One region of the Erythrobacter sp. 3-20A1M genome, then DNA from elsewhere that is predicted to be linked to it. Evidence: predicted binding sites of a transcription regulator. Region 1 holds the regulator's gene; the other holds the start of a gene.
The links. The regulator LexA, encoded in region 1, represses DNA repair genes until DNA is damaged. The targets are predictions, from matches to a motif close to GTTCCNCNCTTGTTCT.
Positions count from the first base shown of each region.

Region 2: the regulator LexA is predicted to act here: its motif matches at 4,835-4,850, upstream of uvrA (excinuclease ABC subunit UvrA).

Region 1 is NZ_CP045200.1:2,985,521-2,992,917, reverse strand. Features, by position in the region: gene trpD (anthranilate phosphoribosyltransferase) at 1-408, shown strand, start outside; gene trpC (indole-3-glycerol phosphate synthase TrpC) at 410-1,195, shown strand; gene F7D01_RS14455 (hypothetical protein) at 1,367-1,555, shown strand; gene moaC (cyclic pyranopterin monophosphate synthase MoaC) at 1,563-2,036, shown strand; gene F7D01_RS14445 (molybdopterin molybdotransferase MoeA) at 2,033-3,220, shown strand; gene lexA (transcriptional repressor LexA) at 3,303-3,989, shown strand; gene F7D01_RS14435 (ComEC/Rec2 family competence protein) at 4,033-6,219, opposite strand; gene gltX (glutamate--tRNA ligase) at 6,248-7,397, shown strand, end outside.
Region 2 is NZ_CP045200.1:256,523-263,919, reverse strand. Features, by position in the region: gene F7D01_RS01240 (DUF305 domain-containing protein) at 1-1,156, shown strand, start outside; gene F7D01_RS01235 (hypothetical protein) at 1,428-1,760, opposite strand; gene F7D01_RS01230 (flavin reductase family protein) at 2,006-2,623, opposite strand; gene F7D01_RS01225 (glycoside hydrolase family 43 protein) at 2,750-3,778, shown strand; gene F7D01_RS01220 (alpha/beta hydrolase) at 3,778-4,704, shown strand; gene uvrA (excinuclease ABC subunit UvrA) at 4,860-7,397, shown strand, end outside.

The DNA of each region.
Region 1 (7,397 bases):
CCGATCTATGCCGGGGCCAAGGCACGGCTCGGCAGCGACTGGACCATGATCGTCAGCGGCGACGAGGGGCTCGACGAACTGAGCCTGGCGGGCGGCAACGAGGTGGCGATCGTGCGTGGCAACGATTACGAGATGAGCCGCGTCGATGCCGCGCAGGCCGATCTGCCCCATGCCCCGATCGAGGCGATCCGCGGCGGCGATGCGGTCCACAACGCGAAGGCGTTGAAGTCTCTGCTGGCAGGCGCGCCCGGCCCCTATCGCGACGCGGTCTGCTTGAACGCCGCCGGTGCGCTGCTCGTCGCCGGGGCAACGTCGGACTGGCGCGCAGGCGCGACCCGCGCTGCTGAGGCGCTCGACAGCGGCGACGCCGAGGCGCTGCTCGACCGCTGGATCGCGATGGCGGCCTGAGATGAACAAACTGATCGAGATATGCGACGCAAAGCGTGACGAAGTCGCACGGCGGAAGGGTGAAACTTCGCCCGACCAGCTGCGCGAAAAGATCGCCGTGCAGTCAGCACCGCGCGGGTTCGAACTAGCGCTGCGGGAAAAGTCCACGACCGGCTTCGGCCTCATCGCGGAAATCAAGAAAGCTTCGCCCTCTAAAGGTCTGATCCGACCGGACTTTCGCCCCGCCGATCATGCCCGCGCCTACGCGGCTGCAGGCGCGGCGTGCCTTTCCGTATTGACCGACGAACCTTATTTCCAGGGCCACGCGGATTTTCTCGTCGAGGCTCGCGCGGCTTGCGACCTGCCCGTGCTGCGCAAGGATTTCATGGTCGATCCGTGGCAATGCATGGAGGCCCGTGCAATGGGGGCCGACGCGATCCTGATCATCGTCGCGGCCCTGTCCGACGGGCAGATGACCGAGATCGAGACTGCGGCCACCGAACTGGGAATGGACGTGCTGGTCGAGGTTCACGACGAAGATGAACTAGCCCGCGCGCAGCTGCTGAAAAGTCGCCTGATCGGGATCAACAACCGAGACCTTCGCACCTTCGAGACCGATCTTGCGGTTACCGAACGCCTCGCCGCCCTGGCACCCGAAGGTGCCCTGATCGTCGGGGAGAGCGGGATAACCACCCACGCCGATTGCCAGCGCTTGGCCGATGCCGGGGTACGATGCTTCCTGGTCGGGGAAAGCCTGATGCGGCAGGACGATGTAGAGGCGGCTACGCGCACATTGCTGCATGGCTGAGCGCGCAAGCTGTCCTACTGTGGCCTCATGGGGCTAGATCGCCGTCATGACCGCCCGTTCGATCCTGTCCGCACCGCGTCCGAATTGCACATCCTGCGGAAGATTTTCCGAGCCCAGGACTGTGTTCCAAGTGTTCCATCCTGTAGGACTTGCCGGATCCGGAGAGACACTATGAAGTTACTCGGTACGCTCGTCGGCCTGCTGATGATGGCCATGGGGACGGTGTGGATCCTTCAGGGTCAGGGCATCGCCTTTCTTGGCAGCTTCATGGCCTACGATCGCCAGTGGACAATGTGGGGCGCGGTCCTGCTGCTGGCCGGTCTGGCAATCGCCATCTGGTCGAACAGGCGGAGGCGTTAGGAGGCCGATGGCCGAACTCACCCATCTCGACGAGCATGGCCACGCGCGTATGGTCGATGTCGGTGGCAAGTCCGCCACCGCGCGGGTCGCGGTCGCCACCGGTCGCATCCGCATGTCCCCCGAAGCGCTGGCGGCCGTTCGCAACGGCGATGCGCCCAAGGGCGACGTTCTCGCCGCCGCCCGGATTGCCGGGATCATGGCGGCGAAGCGGACCGGTGAGCTGATCCCGCTATGCCATCCGCTCGCGCTCGACGCGGTGAGCGTGGCGTTCGCGTTCGAGGACGATGCGATCCGGGTGGACGCGACCGCCTCGCTGACGGGCAAGACCGGCGTGGAGATGGAGGCGATGACCGCGGTTTCCGTCGCGCTGCTGACGATCTACGACATGGCCAAGGCGATCGACAAGGCAATGGTGATAGAGGGCGTACGCCTGCTCTCGAAGAGCGGGGGAAAGTCGGGCGAGTGGCGCGCGCCGGAATGAACACTCCGCCGATCCCATTGGAAGAAGCGCAGTCCCGCCTGCTCGAGCTGGTGAAGCCGCTCGGGACGGAAACGCTCGGCGTCGATGACGCGCTGGGGCGCTATCTGGCGAAACCGCTGGCCGCGCGCCGGACTCAACCTTCCGCGGACCTATCTGCCATGGATGGCTACGCCGTCGCCGGAAACGGTCCATGGCGGATCGTCGGCGAAAGCCGGTGCGGCGCGCCGTTCGACGGCTCGCTAACCGGGAACCAGGCCATACGAATATCGACCGGCGCGATCATGCCGCGCAGTGCCAATGCCGTGCTGTTGCAGGAAGACGCAACCCGCGACGGCGATGCCCTGTCGGCCAACGACCGACCCGATGCGCGCCATATCCGCCGGCGCGGGTTCGACTTCACTGAAGGCGACACGCTGCTGCACGCCGGGTCGCGCATCGGTGCCGCCGCGATCGCCCTCGCACGCTCCGGCGGTCACGCGGCGCTGGAAGTCGGAATGAAGCCGAGGATCGCGCTGCTCGAAGGCGGCGACGAACTGGCGCGCAACCCCTCGCAATGCACAGAGCACCAGATACCTGCCAGCAATGCCGCCATGCTGCGCGCCATGGCATCGCACGTTCCCTGCTCGGTCGCGGTCGAGGATCCGATCCCCGACCGCATCGATGCTTTGGTCGAAGCTTTCGAAAGCCATTCCGATGCCGACCTGCTGGTGGTTTCGGGCGGTGCCTCGGTGGGCGACCACGACCTGGTGCGCCCCGCGCTGGAGCGAGCCGGGGCGCAGATCGCCTTCTGGCGCGTCGCTATGAAGCCGGGAAAGCCCCTGATGGTGGCGCAGCGCGATCGTCAGCTGGTGCTCGGCCTGCCAGGCAACCCCGTCTCCAGCTTCGTCACCGGCCTCCACTTCATGTTGCCAGCCTTGCGCAAGCTGGCCGGTGCGGCGCATCCGGTTGCCAAGCCGCTATTGCTGCCCCTCGCGGAAGAACTCGCCGGTGGCGGCCCGCGGCGCGAGTTCCTCCGGGCACGATGGGATGGCGAGGCGCTTCTTCCGCTCGGTCAACAGGATAGCAGCGCGCTGGAGGCACTGGCCGACGCCGACGCACTGATCGACCGCCCGATCGACGGCGAACGTGTGCGCGCCGGATCGGTGGTGCCCGCCTATTGGATCGGAAATGGCGCTTTTGCTTGACGGCGCTCCATCTGTTTCCTAATTGTTCCACATTCGTTCGCCGGTAGGCGGATGATTGGAACAACGATGCAGGAGCCTGTCCATGCTCACCGCCAAGCAGCACGAGCTGATCCGTTTCATCCAGCAGCGGCTGGAGAAGACCGGGATTTCCCCGTCGTTCGAGGAGATGAAGGAAGCCCTTGACCTCAAGAGCAAGTCGGGCGTGCATCGCCTGATCTCCGCCTTGGAGGAGCGCGGCTTCATCCGCCGCCTGCCCAATCGCGCGCGGGCGCTGGAAATTCTCAAGCAGCCCGAGGATGCCGTGGGCGGTGGTACCCCGCAGGCGGCGAACGATGTGGTCACTTCGGCGAAGGCCGCTTCCGCCAAGGCACCCGAACCTGCTAACGACGTCATCGAGATTCCGCTGCACGGGCGCATCGCGGCAGGTGCGCCGATCGAGGCACTGGAAGATTACCAGAGCCTGCCGGTCCCGGCGGCGCTGCTCGGCCCCGGCGATCACTACGCGCTTGAGGTATCGGGCGATTCGATGATCGAGGCGGGTATTTTCGACGGGGATTACGCGTTGATCCGCCGGACCGACACGGCCCGCGATGGAGAGATCGTGGTTGCACTGGTCGACAACGAGGAAGCGACGCTGAAGTATCTCCACAAGGACAGCGGTCGCATTCGTCTCGATCCCGCGAATTCCGCATATCAATCGCAGGTCTACGATTCGGCTCAGGTGCAGGTCCAGGGTCGGCTCGCGGGGCTCCTGCGGCGCTATCACTGAGGGTTTCCGGTCGAGCGTGCGTCTACGCGGTACGCGCTCGGGATCAGTTGTCTCGCGGCGCGCGCCACCAGCCATGTTCGCCCTGCCCGTCGGCCACCGTAGCCACGCGGCGGTCGTCGAGATAGAGCGCCAGACCCCCGCTACGGCTGAGAAAGCGCTGATCGGCCAGTAACCAGCGGGGGCGGCAGGTATAGGGCAGGTAGCGGTCGGCCACGACGATATCGGCTCTCTCGCATGCGGCGGCCAGCGCTCTTTCGGACACCAGATCGCGACTGCGCGCCATGAGGATGCTCCAGTGCCGGTCCCCTCGGTCGAGCTCGACGGTGCAGAAATCGCGGCTGCATCGCGCCAGGGCCGAATGGTCGATGCCGACCGTCTCCGCTCCCCTGCCGCCGAGTTCCACAATCGTGTCCCGCGCATAGCCGGAGCGCCCCTCGCGCAGCATGACGAGCCTGCCCTCCTCGTCCGCGATGCCCACATTGCGGCCATCCCGCCCGATCAGGATATCGGGCGCAGGCGTCATCACAAGAAGACCGAGCGCCAGGGTCACGGGCAGGAGGCCAAGCAATCTGCCGCGACCGCTCCACAAGGCGAGCCACAAGCCGCCCAGCACGAACAGCGCGATCGTGAGACCGCTCATTTGCGGGGCAAGCTTGACCGCACCCGGCTGCGAAGCGGCAAAATGCGCGATCGCCAGCAGCAGGTCGAGCGACCAGCCCGCTAGCCACCACGCCGGCCCGCCCAGGCCCACGATGTCCAGCGCGAGCGCGAGCGCGATCAAGGGCATGCTGACGAAAGTGGTCAGCGGTATGGCGAGAACATTGGCGAACGCCCCGTAAAGTCCGGCCCGATGGAAATGGAACAGCACGATCGGCATCAGCGCGATCTCGATGACGAAACCCGTCAGCAGCAGCATGGCGAGGTGCCGCAGGAACCGCCTCGCCATGCCCTCGTCGCGCGGTGCGAGGAAGCGCCGGACCGGCCCTGCATTGTGAAGCCCCACGATCGCGATGACGGCCGAGAAGCTCATCTGGAAACTCGGCCCGACCAGCGCCTCCGGCCATGCCAACATGACCACACTCGCGGCGACCGCGACCATGCGCAGGCTCAGCGGTTCGCGCCCCAGCGCCAGCGCCAGTAGTACCAGCACTGCTCCGACGCAGCTGCGCACCGTGGGCACCTCGGCCCCGGTCAGCAGGGTGTAACCGATCCCGGCCAAGGCACCCACGGCGGCAGCCATCACAGGGAGACGCACGCGCAAGACGAGCCACGGCCACAAGGCCAAGATGCGCAATGCGAGGAAATAGGCAGCAGCTATCACCGCGCTCACATGCAGACCGCTGATCGAGAGCAGGTGCGTCAACCCGGCATCGCGCATGGCGCTCTCGTCCCGCTCGGCGATCGCTCCGCGATCACCGCTCGCGAAGGCCGCTGCGATCGCTCCTTCCGATCCGCCCAACTGCCCCCTCACATGCTGCGAAAGATGCCGCTGCGCGCGGCTGAACGGATCGGCCTCGATTTGGCCCACCGATAAGGTCTCGATCTCCCCTATCGCCGAGCCCGTCGCAGCAAGCCCTTCGAACCAGGCCGTTCGCGCGAAATCGTAGGCTCCGGGCACGAGCGGTGGGGCAGGCGGCATGAGGCGCGAGCGAAGGCGAACGATATCTCCCTCGTCCGGCGGCGCATTGTCGGCGAGCAGCGGCACGTTCACCCGGACCTTGCGAGCGTGACCGTCCTGAGCGTCGCGATATGCCAGGGTAAGACGGCTTCGATCGCGGGCAGGCTGGTCTTCACGTTCCAGCACCCTGCCCTGTAAGGTCACCACCCGCGGGTAGGCGAGAGGCTCGGCGCCCACCGTCGCGGAACGCGCCCAGACCAGGCCGATACCGAATGCAAAGACCAGCGCGGCGATCATTACCGCCCGTCCGAGATACTCGCGCGTTTCGTTACGCGAAATCGCCCACCCCCACAGCGCCAGCAGCAGAGCCGCTGCAATGGCCGCGCCCCATTCCCACCGGCTGTGAAGCGCAAACCAGCTCGCGATCCCACCGGCCAGAACGACGGCCAGCCACGGTGCACGATCGAAACCAGCATTGCCCAGGGCCGAATCGAGTCTCGTGGCGATGCTGGACAAGTGCACGCGCGAATGCCAAGGCACGTGCTGCGCTGCAGCATCCCCCGGGCCGGGGCCCGCCCCCATCGGCACATTCGGTACGTTGCTGCTGGCCATTACGTGATTTGAAAGGAAGGCTCGCCCCATGGCAAGCGACAGCAGCGCCTCAGCGAGCCCGGTGGTGACGCGGTTCGCCCCCTCACCGACCGGCTATCTGCATCTGGGCGGTGCCCGTACCGCGCTGTTCAACTGGCTGTTCGCCCGCCATCATGGCGGCAAGGCGTTGTTGCGGATCGAGGATACCGACCGCGCCCGATCCACCCCGGACGCGATCGAGAAGATCCTCGACGGGCTGGAGTGGCTCGGGCTCGATTACGACGAAGCGCCGGTGTTTCAGTCGGAGCGCGCCGAGCGCCATGCGCAGGTGGCGAACCAGCTTCTCGCTGCAGGGCACGCCTATAAATGCTTCGCGACGCCCGAGGAGCTGGAGGCGATGCGCGCCGAGCAGCGCGCCAACAAGCAGCCCTTGCGCTATGACGGGCGCTGGCGGGACCGTGAGCCGGGCCCCGAGCAAGACGGCATGCCCTACACCATCCGCATCAAGACGCCGGTCGACGGAGAGACGGTGATCGAGGACGCGGTGCAGGGCACGGTCCGCGTCGCCAACAGCGAGATCGACGACTACATCATCCTGCGCGGCGACGGCACGCCGACCTATATGCTGGCCGTGGTCGTCGACGACGCCGATATGGGCTGCACGCACATCATCCGCGGCGACGATCACCTGAACAACGCGTTCCGCCAGCTGCCGATCATCCGCGCCATGCAGGAGATGGGAGAGGACTGGCGCGAGCCGGTCTATGCGCATGTACCCCTGATCCATGGCAGCGACGGTGCCAAGCTGTCGAAGCGGCACGGGGCCGTCGGGGTCGAGGCGTACCGCGACGAGCTGGGCGTGCTGCCCGAAGCTTTGTTCAACTACCTCCTGCGGCTCGGTTGGGGCCACGGCGATCGCGAGGAGATCACGCGGCAGGAAGCGATCGAGCTGTTCACGCTCGAGGGCGTTGGCCGGAGCCCCTCCCGCTTCGATCTCAAGAAACTCCAGAACCTCAACGGGCACTATATCCGCGAGGCGGACGATGCCCGCCTCGCGAAACTGGTGGCCAAACGGATCGGAACGGAAGCCGATGCGGAGCTGCTTCGGCAGGCGATGCCTTTCCTCAAACCGCGAGCGAAGGACGTGAACGAACTGGCCGCCTCGGCCGCGTTCCTTTTCACCTCCCGACCGCTCGAAA
Region 2 (7,397 bases), 390 kb from region 1:
GACTCGCGGCCGCGTCGATTGCGGGCTGCAGGGGGTGCAGGGCGATGTGAGCGAGGACCGCTTCCGGGGCCTGCGCATTTTCGACATCTCCAACCCCGCCACGCCGGTGCAGGTCGGGCAGGTGCAGACCTGCCGCGGCAGCCACACGCATTCGGTGGTCGATGCCGACCGCAATCGTATCATCGTGTACAATTCCGGCACCGCCAGCGTGCGCGACGAGGAGGAGCTGGCGGGCTGCGTCGGCGATGTGCCGGGCGATCAGAACACCGCGCTATTCAGCATCGACGTGATCGAGATCCCGCTGGCCGATCCCGGCAAGGCGCGGATCGTGGACCGCCCGCGCGTCTTCGCGGAAGACGGCCAGATCGCCGGGCTGTGGCGCGGCGGCGACCATGGCGACGGGACGCAGCGCACCAGCCGGACCGACCAGTGCCACGACATCACCGTCTTCCCGAGCAAGAAGATCGCGGCGGGCGCGTGTTCGGGCAACGGCATCCTGCTCGACATTTCCGACCCGATGAAGCCCCGGCGGATCGCCGCGGTCAGCGATCCGGGCTTCGCCTACTGGCACTCCGCCACCTTCAACAATGACGGCACGAAGGTGATCTTCACCGATGAATGGGGCGGCGGGGCCCGCCCGCGCTGCCGCACCTACGACCCGCGCGGCTACGGCGCCGATGCGATCTACGACATCGAGGGCGACCAGCTGGTGCGCCGCGGTACCTACAAGCTGCCCGCACCGCAGGGCGACATGGAAAACTGCGTCGCGCACAACGGCTCCGCCGTGCCCGTGCCGGGCCGCGATATCTTCGTCCAGGCGTGGTACCAGGGCGGCATCTCGGTGATCGATTTCACCGACAGCGCCAACCCGAAGGAGATCGCCTATTTCGATCGCGGCCCGATCGACGACGAGCAGCTGGTGCTGGGCGGGTTCTGGTCGGCCTATTACTACAAGGGCAAGATCTACGGCACGGAGATCGCGCGCGGGCTCGACGTGCTGGCGCTGGAGCCGACCGAGGCGCTGAGCCCCGCCGAAATCGCCGCTGCTGCCGAGGCGCAGTATCCCGGAGGCGTCTTCAACCCGCAGACGCAGTACCCAGTCACCTGGCCGCAAGCAGCGCTCGACGCGGTGGAAAAGGAGCGCAAGGGCGGGTGAGGGCTGGCCCCCGCCGCGAAACGAGATAGGATCGCGGTCTAAACACCCCCTCCCACGTCGCCCCGGACTCGATCCGGGGCGGTGCTGCCTCTGGCGGGGCGTCGCAGAAGTAAAGCCTCACCCCGGATCAAGTCCGGGGCGACGATGAGCGAATTGCAGTTTGTGCTCCCAATGGCGGATATTAGCGACGCCTAACGTGTCCCCTAAATCGGTCGTGCAACTAAACTCAAGGTTTCCTTCGGGAGGGCGGATATGGGGTGGAATGCGGACATCATCTAATTTCAGCTTCTTTTATTTTGTCCTGTTCGGCGAGAGGCTGCAAGCCATAGACACGGTCAATCAGGATCGGATCTCCGGCTCGGTTAGAAGCTGGTTTGCTCACATCCAGAAGTTCTGCATCGAGAATGGCGACTTTCACACCGTCAAAATCCCTGCCGGGCATCGAACCTAAGTAGAAATTGATATCCTCTAGAGCATCGGGCTTAAAATAGACGTCCAAACGTTTACTGCACTTATCTTTGAAAATCGATAACCTTAAATGGCCCTCTGACTCTACGCCAGTGACCAGCAAAGCCGTCCCTTCGATCTTATCGGCAGCGTGCAAAGCACAGCTCTCGTGGTTCTGACGCTCCTGGGAGCACGTCGCATTGACTAGAAGTAGACAACACAGCGATGCGCATATTCGAACCATTCAAACCCAAAAATAAGATAGCACAGTTTTTGTCGCCACTGTTCTGGATTTAATCGCCGCGCTGTTCAACCGCGAGGCTATAAGGTCGCTTCCCGCTATCGCCCGACTTCCAGCCCGCCACGCCTCACCTCAGCTCTTAAGTTCCAACAGCCGCCCCCTCACCCCGGCCGGTGCATCTTAAACAGTCCGTCCTCGCCGATCTCGAAATAGTCGGCGGGGCCGCCGCCGCGCAGGATGGGGCGGGGGCGGGCGGTCTGGTAGATGCCGTCCTCCAGCATGGCCGGGTCGATATGGATGCCGACCGCCTCGCCGATCACCAGCCAAGTATCGGTCGCCGCGCCGTCCTTGTCCTCCAGTCGGACGGGCTGGGTCAGCTTGCATTCGAAATGAACCGGACTGCCCGCGACGCGGTCCGGCTTGACCAATCGAGAGGGCAGGGCGCCCAGCCCCGCGAGGTCGAACTCGTCCACCTCCGGCTCCACCTGCGCCGAGGTGGCGTTCATCGCCTCGGCCTGCGCGCGCGTGGCGAGGTTCCACACGAATTCGCCGGTCGCCTCGATATTCGTCACCGCGTCCTTCTTCCCCACGGAAGAGAACGCGATCAGCGGCGGGCGATAATTGATCAGGTTGAAGAAGCTGTAGGGCGACAGGTTGCGCACGCCGTCCGCGCTCAGCGTCGAAACCCACCCGATCGGCCGCGGCGCGACGATGGCGTTCAACGGATCGTGCGGCAGGCGGTGGCCCTCGGCGGGCTCGTAGAAATGATAATCGGTCATGCGCGCTCCCTATGCCGAGAGCGGGCACCGCATCAAGGCTCGTCGCCGCTGTTGTTAGCGCTACCATGATGGGTTACGACATCCAGAGAGGCCCGGATGACGCGGGCACGGCGGGAGAGCGAGCCGATGAAAATGGCATGGGGCGGCCTGACGATATTCCTGCTGGCGCTGTCGGCGCTATCGGCGGCGGCGGTACGGGCGCAGGCCCCGGGCCCGGAGCAGGAGCAATCGTTCCCGACCCGGATCGCATACAACACCTTCACCGCCGATCCCGCGCCGCTGGTCGTGGGCGATACGCTGTACCTCTATGTCGGGCACGACGAGGCGGGCGAGGGCGAGATGTTCAACATGAACGACTGGCTCGTCTATTCAACCACGGACATGCGCCACTGGACCGCGCACGGCCCGGTCATGAACGTCGCCGATTTCAAATGGGCGAAGAAGGATGCCTGGGCCTCGCAGGTGATCGAGAAAGACGGGCGCTACTGGCTCTACGCCGCGGTCGAACACGACAACACGCATCCGGGCAAGGCGATCGGGGTGGCGGTGTCAGACTCGCCGACCGGCCCGTTCCGCGATGCGAAGGGCGCGGCGCTGATCACCAACCAGATGACGCCCAAGGGCACGCATAGCTGGGAGGATATCGATCCGACGGTGTTCACCGATACGGACGGCACCAGCTGGATCGCGTGGGGCAACCGGCAATGCTACATCGCGAAGCTGGCACCGGACATGACCGGGATCGACGGCCCGATCACCGAAATCACGCCCCCGCATTTCGAGGAGGGGCCGTGGCTGCACCGGCGCGGTGAGACCTATTACCTCACCTACGCCTCGCTCGACCGGCGCACGCAGAGCGACGAGCATATTTCCTACGCCACCGCGCCTTCGATCCGGGGGCCGTGGGCCTATCGCGGCCTGCTGACCGGGGCGGGGCGCAACAGCTTTACCATCCATCCGGGCATCGTGGAGTTCCGCGGCCACTGGTACCTGTTCGCGCACGATGCGGGGCTGCGCATCGGGGGGCGCAAGGGCGCGCTGGGGCGCCGCTCGGTCCGGGTCTTCCCGCTGGAATACAATGCCGACGGCACGATGCAGCCGATCGACCAGTCCGATTATCCCGGCCCGATGATCGCCAGGAAGGAGAACGAGTGATGAGATTCCCGCGATTGCTGTTCGCAGCGCTCTTCGCCATTGCCGCGCCTGCGATCCCCGCGCAGGCGCAGGACGATGCGATGACCGCAATCCCCACGCCCGCGCAACCGCAGGCGATCCCGCTGCAAACCGGTCCGCTGCCGGACGCCAACGTGCCGGAAAGCTGGCATAGCCAGTATGGCAGCGTGTTCGCGCGCAATGTGACGGACGCCACGCTCACGCCGTTCCTGCCCGATCCGGCGAAGGCGACCGGTACGGCGGTGATCGTCGCGCCCGGCGGCGGCTTCCGCACCCTGTCGATGCAGAACGAAGGGTGGGACGTGGCACAGGCGCTGGCCGATCATGGGATCGCGGCGTTCGTGCTCAAATACCGGTTGCGCCAGACAGCCGCCGGGCTGCCCGCCTTCCAGAAATCCATGGCGGAGATGTTCTCCGCCGCCGCGAGTCAGCCGCGTGGGCAGGCGCCGGACATCGCCACCGATCTCGCGCCGCAACTGGCGGATTCCCGCGCGGCCTTCGCCCTGATCCGCCAGCGCGCCGGGGAGTGGCATGTCGACCCGGACCGGATCGGCATGGTCGGCTTTTCCGCCGGGGCGATGCTGACGCTTGCCACGGTGCTGACCGATGGCGAGGCGCATCCGGCCTTCGCCGCAACGATCTACGGCCCGCTCGCCCCGGTCACCGTGCCGGCCGATGCGCCGCCGCTGTTCGTTGCGCTCGCCGCCGACGATCCGCTGTTCGGCGACAGCGGCTTCGGCCTGATCGAAAGCTGGCGCAAGGCGAAGAAGCCGGTCGAATTCCACCTGTACGAACAGGGCGGTCACGGCTTCGGTATGTACCCGAAGGATACCACCAGCACCGGCTGGTTCGACGCCTTCGTCGCCTGGATGCGGATGCACGGCTGGGTCGGGGCGGAGGCTTCGTAAAGAACCGGACGTATCGATCCGCCTTTTGCATTTCCCGGCCGCGACCCCACATCTCTCGCGACCGGGCGGAACCGCTGCGACCTTCCGCTCGCTCTTGAACGGCGATGCCGCCCGGCATGCTTGACTTTGCGGAACACAAGGCGAACACGGCCCCTATGGCTCTTACGAAAATTTCCGTGCGCGGCGCGCGCGAGCACAATCTCAAGGGCGTGGATATCGATCTGCCGCGCGACAGCCTGATCGTGATCACGGGGCTGTCGGGCAGCGGCAAGTCGTCGCTCGCCTTCGACACGATCTATGCCGAGGGGCAGCGGCGCTATGTCGAGAGTCTCTCCGCCTATGCGCGCCAGTTCCTCGAGATGATGCAGAAGCCCGATGTCGAGCATATCGACGGGCTTAGCCCCGCGATCTCGATCGAGCAGAAAACCACCTCGCGCAATCCGCGCTCGACCGTGGCGACCGTCACCGAGATCTACGACTACATGCGCCTGTTGTGGGCGCGGGTCGGCATTCCCTACAGCCCCGCGACCGGTCAGCCGATCGAGGCGCAGACCGTCTCCAACATGGTCGACCGCGTAATGGCCCTGCCCGAGGGGACGCGCGCCTATCTGCTCGCGCCCGTGGTGCGCGGGCGCAAGGGCGAGTACCGGCGCGAGCTGGCCGAATGGCAGAAGGCTGGCTTCACCCGCGTACGCATCGACGGCGAGCTCTACCCGATCGAGGAAGCTCCCGCGCTCGACAAGAAGTTCAAGCACGACATCGAGGTGGTGGTCGATCGCCTGGCGGTGAAGGAAGGGCTGGAAACGCGCCTCGCCGACAGTTTCGAGACCGCGCTGCGCCTGGCCGAGGGGCTGGCCTATGTCGACCTGGCGGACGGCGTGGTGCCGGGGCGCGAGGGTGAGGAAGAAAGCGCCGGCGCCCAGGGAAACAAGATGAAAGGCGCCGGCCTTCCCGCCAACCGCATCGTCTTCTCCGAGAAATTCGCCTGCCCGGTGAGCGGCTTCACCATCGAGGAGATCGAGCCGCGCCTGTTCTCCTTCAACGCCCCCCAGGGGGCCTGCGCGACCTGCGACGGGATCGGCGAGAAGCAGCTGTTCGACCCGCAGCTGGTGGTGCCGAACGAGGCGCTCAGCCTGAAGAAGGGCGCGGTGGTGCCGTGGGCGAAGAGCAACCCGCCATCGCCCTATTACATGCAGGTGCTTGCCAGCCTGGCGAAGGAATACGGCTTCGACCTGACCACGCCGTGGCAGGATCTCGCGCCCGAGCAGCGCGACGTGATCCTCTACGGTACGAAGGGCAAGCGCGTGCCCCTCACCTTCAAGGACGGGCGCAAGCAGTACACCGTCAACAAGCCGTTCGAAGGCGTGATCGGCAACCTCAACCGCCGCATGCTGCAGACCGAGAGCGCGTGGATGCGCGAGGAGCTGTCCAAGTTCCAGACGGCGCAGCCATGCGAGACGTGCGGGGGCAAGCGGCTCAACGACAAGGCGCTGGCGGTGAAGGTCGCGGGACCGGAAGGTCCAACCGACATCGCCACGCCCACCAAGATGAGCGTCGCCGATGCGAAGGCGTGGTTCCTCGCGCTGCCCGATCACCTGAACGAGCAGCAGAACCAGATCGCCACCGCCATCCTGAAGGAGATCAACGAGCGGCTGGGCTTCCTCGACAATGTCGGGCTCGATTACCTCAACCTCGACCGTACCAGCGGCACCCTGTCGGGCGGGGAGAGCCAGCGCATCCGCCTCGCCAGCCAGATCGGCAGCGGGCTCAGCGGCGTGCTCTACGTGCTGGACGAGCCGAGCATCGGCCTGCACCAGCGCGACAACGACCGCCTGCTGGAGACGCTCAAGCGCCTGCGCGACCTCGGCAACACGGTGATCGTGGTCGAGCATGACGAGGACGCGATCCGCGCCGCCGACCATGTGGTCGACCTCGGCCCGGGCGCGGGCGTGCGCGGCGGCAGCGTGGTGGCGCAGGGCACGCTGAAACAGATCCTGAAGGCGAAGGGCTCGCTCACCGCCGACTACCTCACCGGGCGGCGCGAGATCGCGGTCCCGGCCGAGCGGCGCACGGGCAACGGCAAGAAGCTCACCGTCCATGGCGCGCGCGCGAACAACCTCAACAACGTCACCGCGTCGATCCCGCTGGGCACCTTCACCTGCATCACCGGCGTTTCGGGCAGCGGCAAGTCCAGCTTCACCATCGACACGCTTTACGCCTCCGCCGCGCGGCAGCTGAACGGTGCGCGCGTGGTCGCCGGCCCGCACGACAAGGTCACGGGGCTGGAACATTGCGACAAGGTGATCGAGATCGACCAGTCCCCCATTGGCCGCACCCCGCGGTCGAACCCGGCGACCTACACCGGCGCCTTCACCAATATCCGCGACTGGTTCGCGGGCCTGCCGGAGGCGCAGGCGCGCGGGTACAAGCCGGGGCGCTTCAGCTTCAACGTGAAGGGCGGCCGGTGCGAGGCGTGCCAGGGCGACGGCCTGATCAAGATCGAGATGCACTTCCTGCCCGACGTCTACGTGACGTGCGAGGAATGCGGGGGCAAGCGCTACAACCGCGAGACGCTGGAGGTGAAGTTCAAGGGCCACTCCATCGCCGATGTGCTCGACATGACGATCGAGGATGCGGAGGAATTCTTCAAGGCCGTCCCCCCGATCCGCGACAAGATGCACATGCTGAACGAG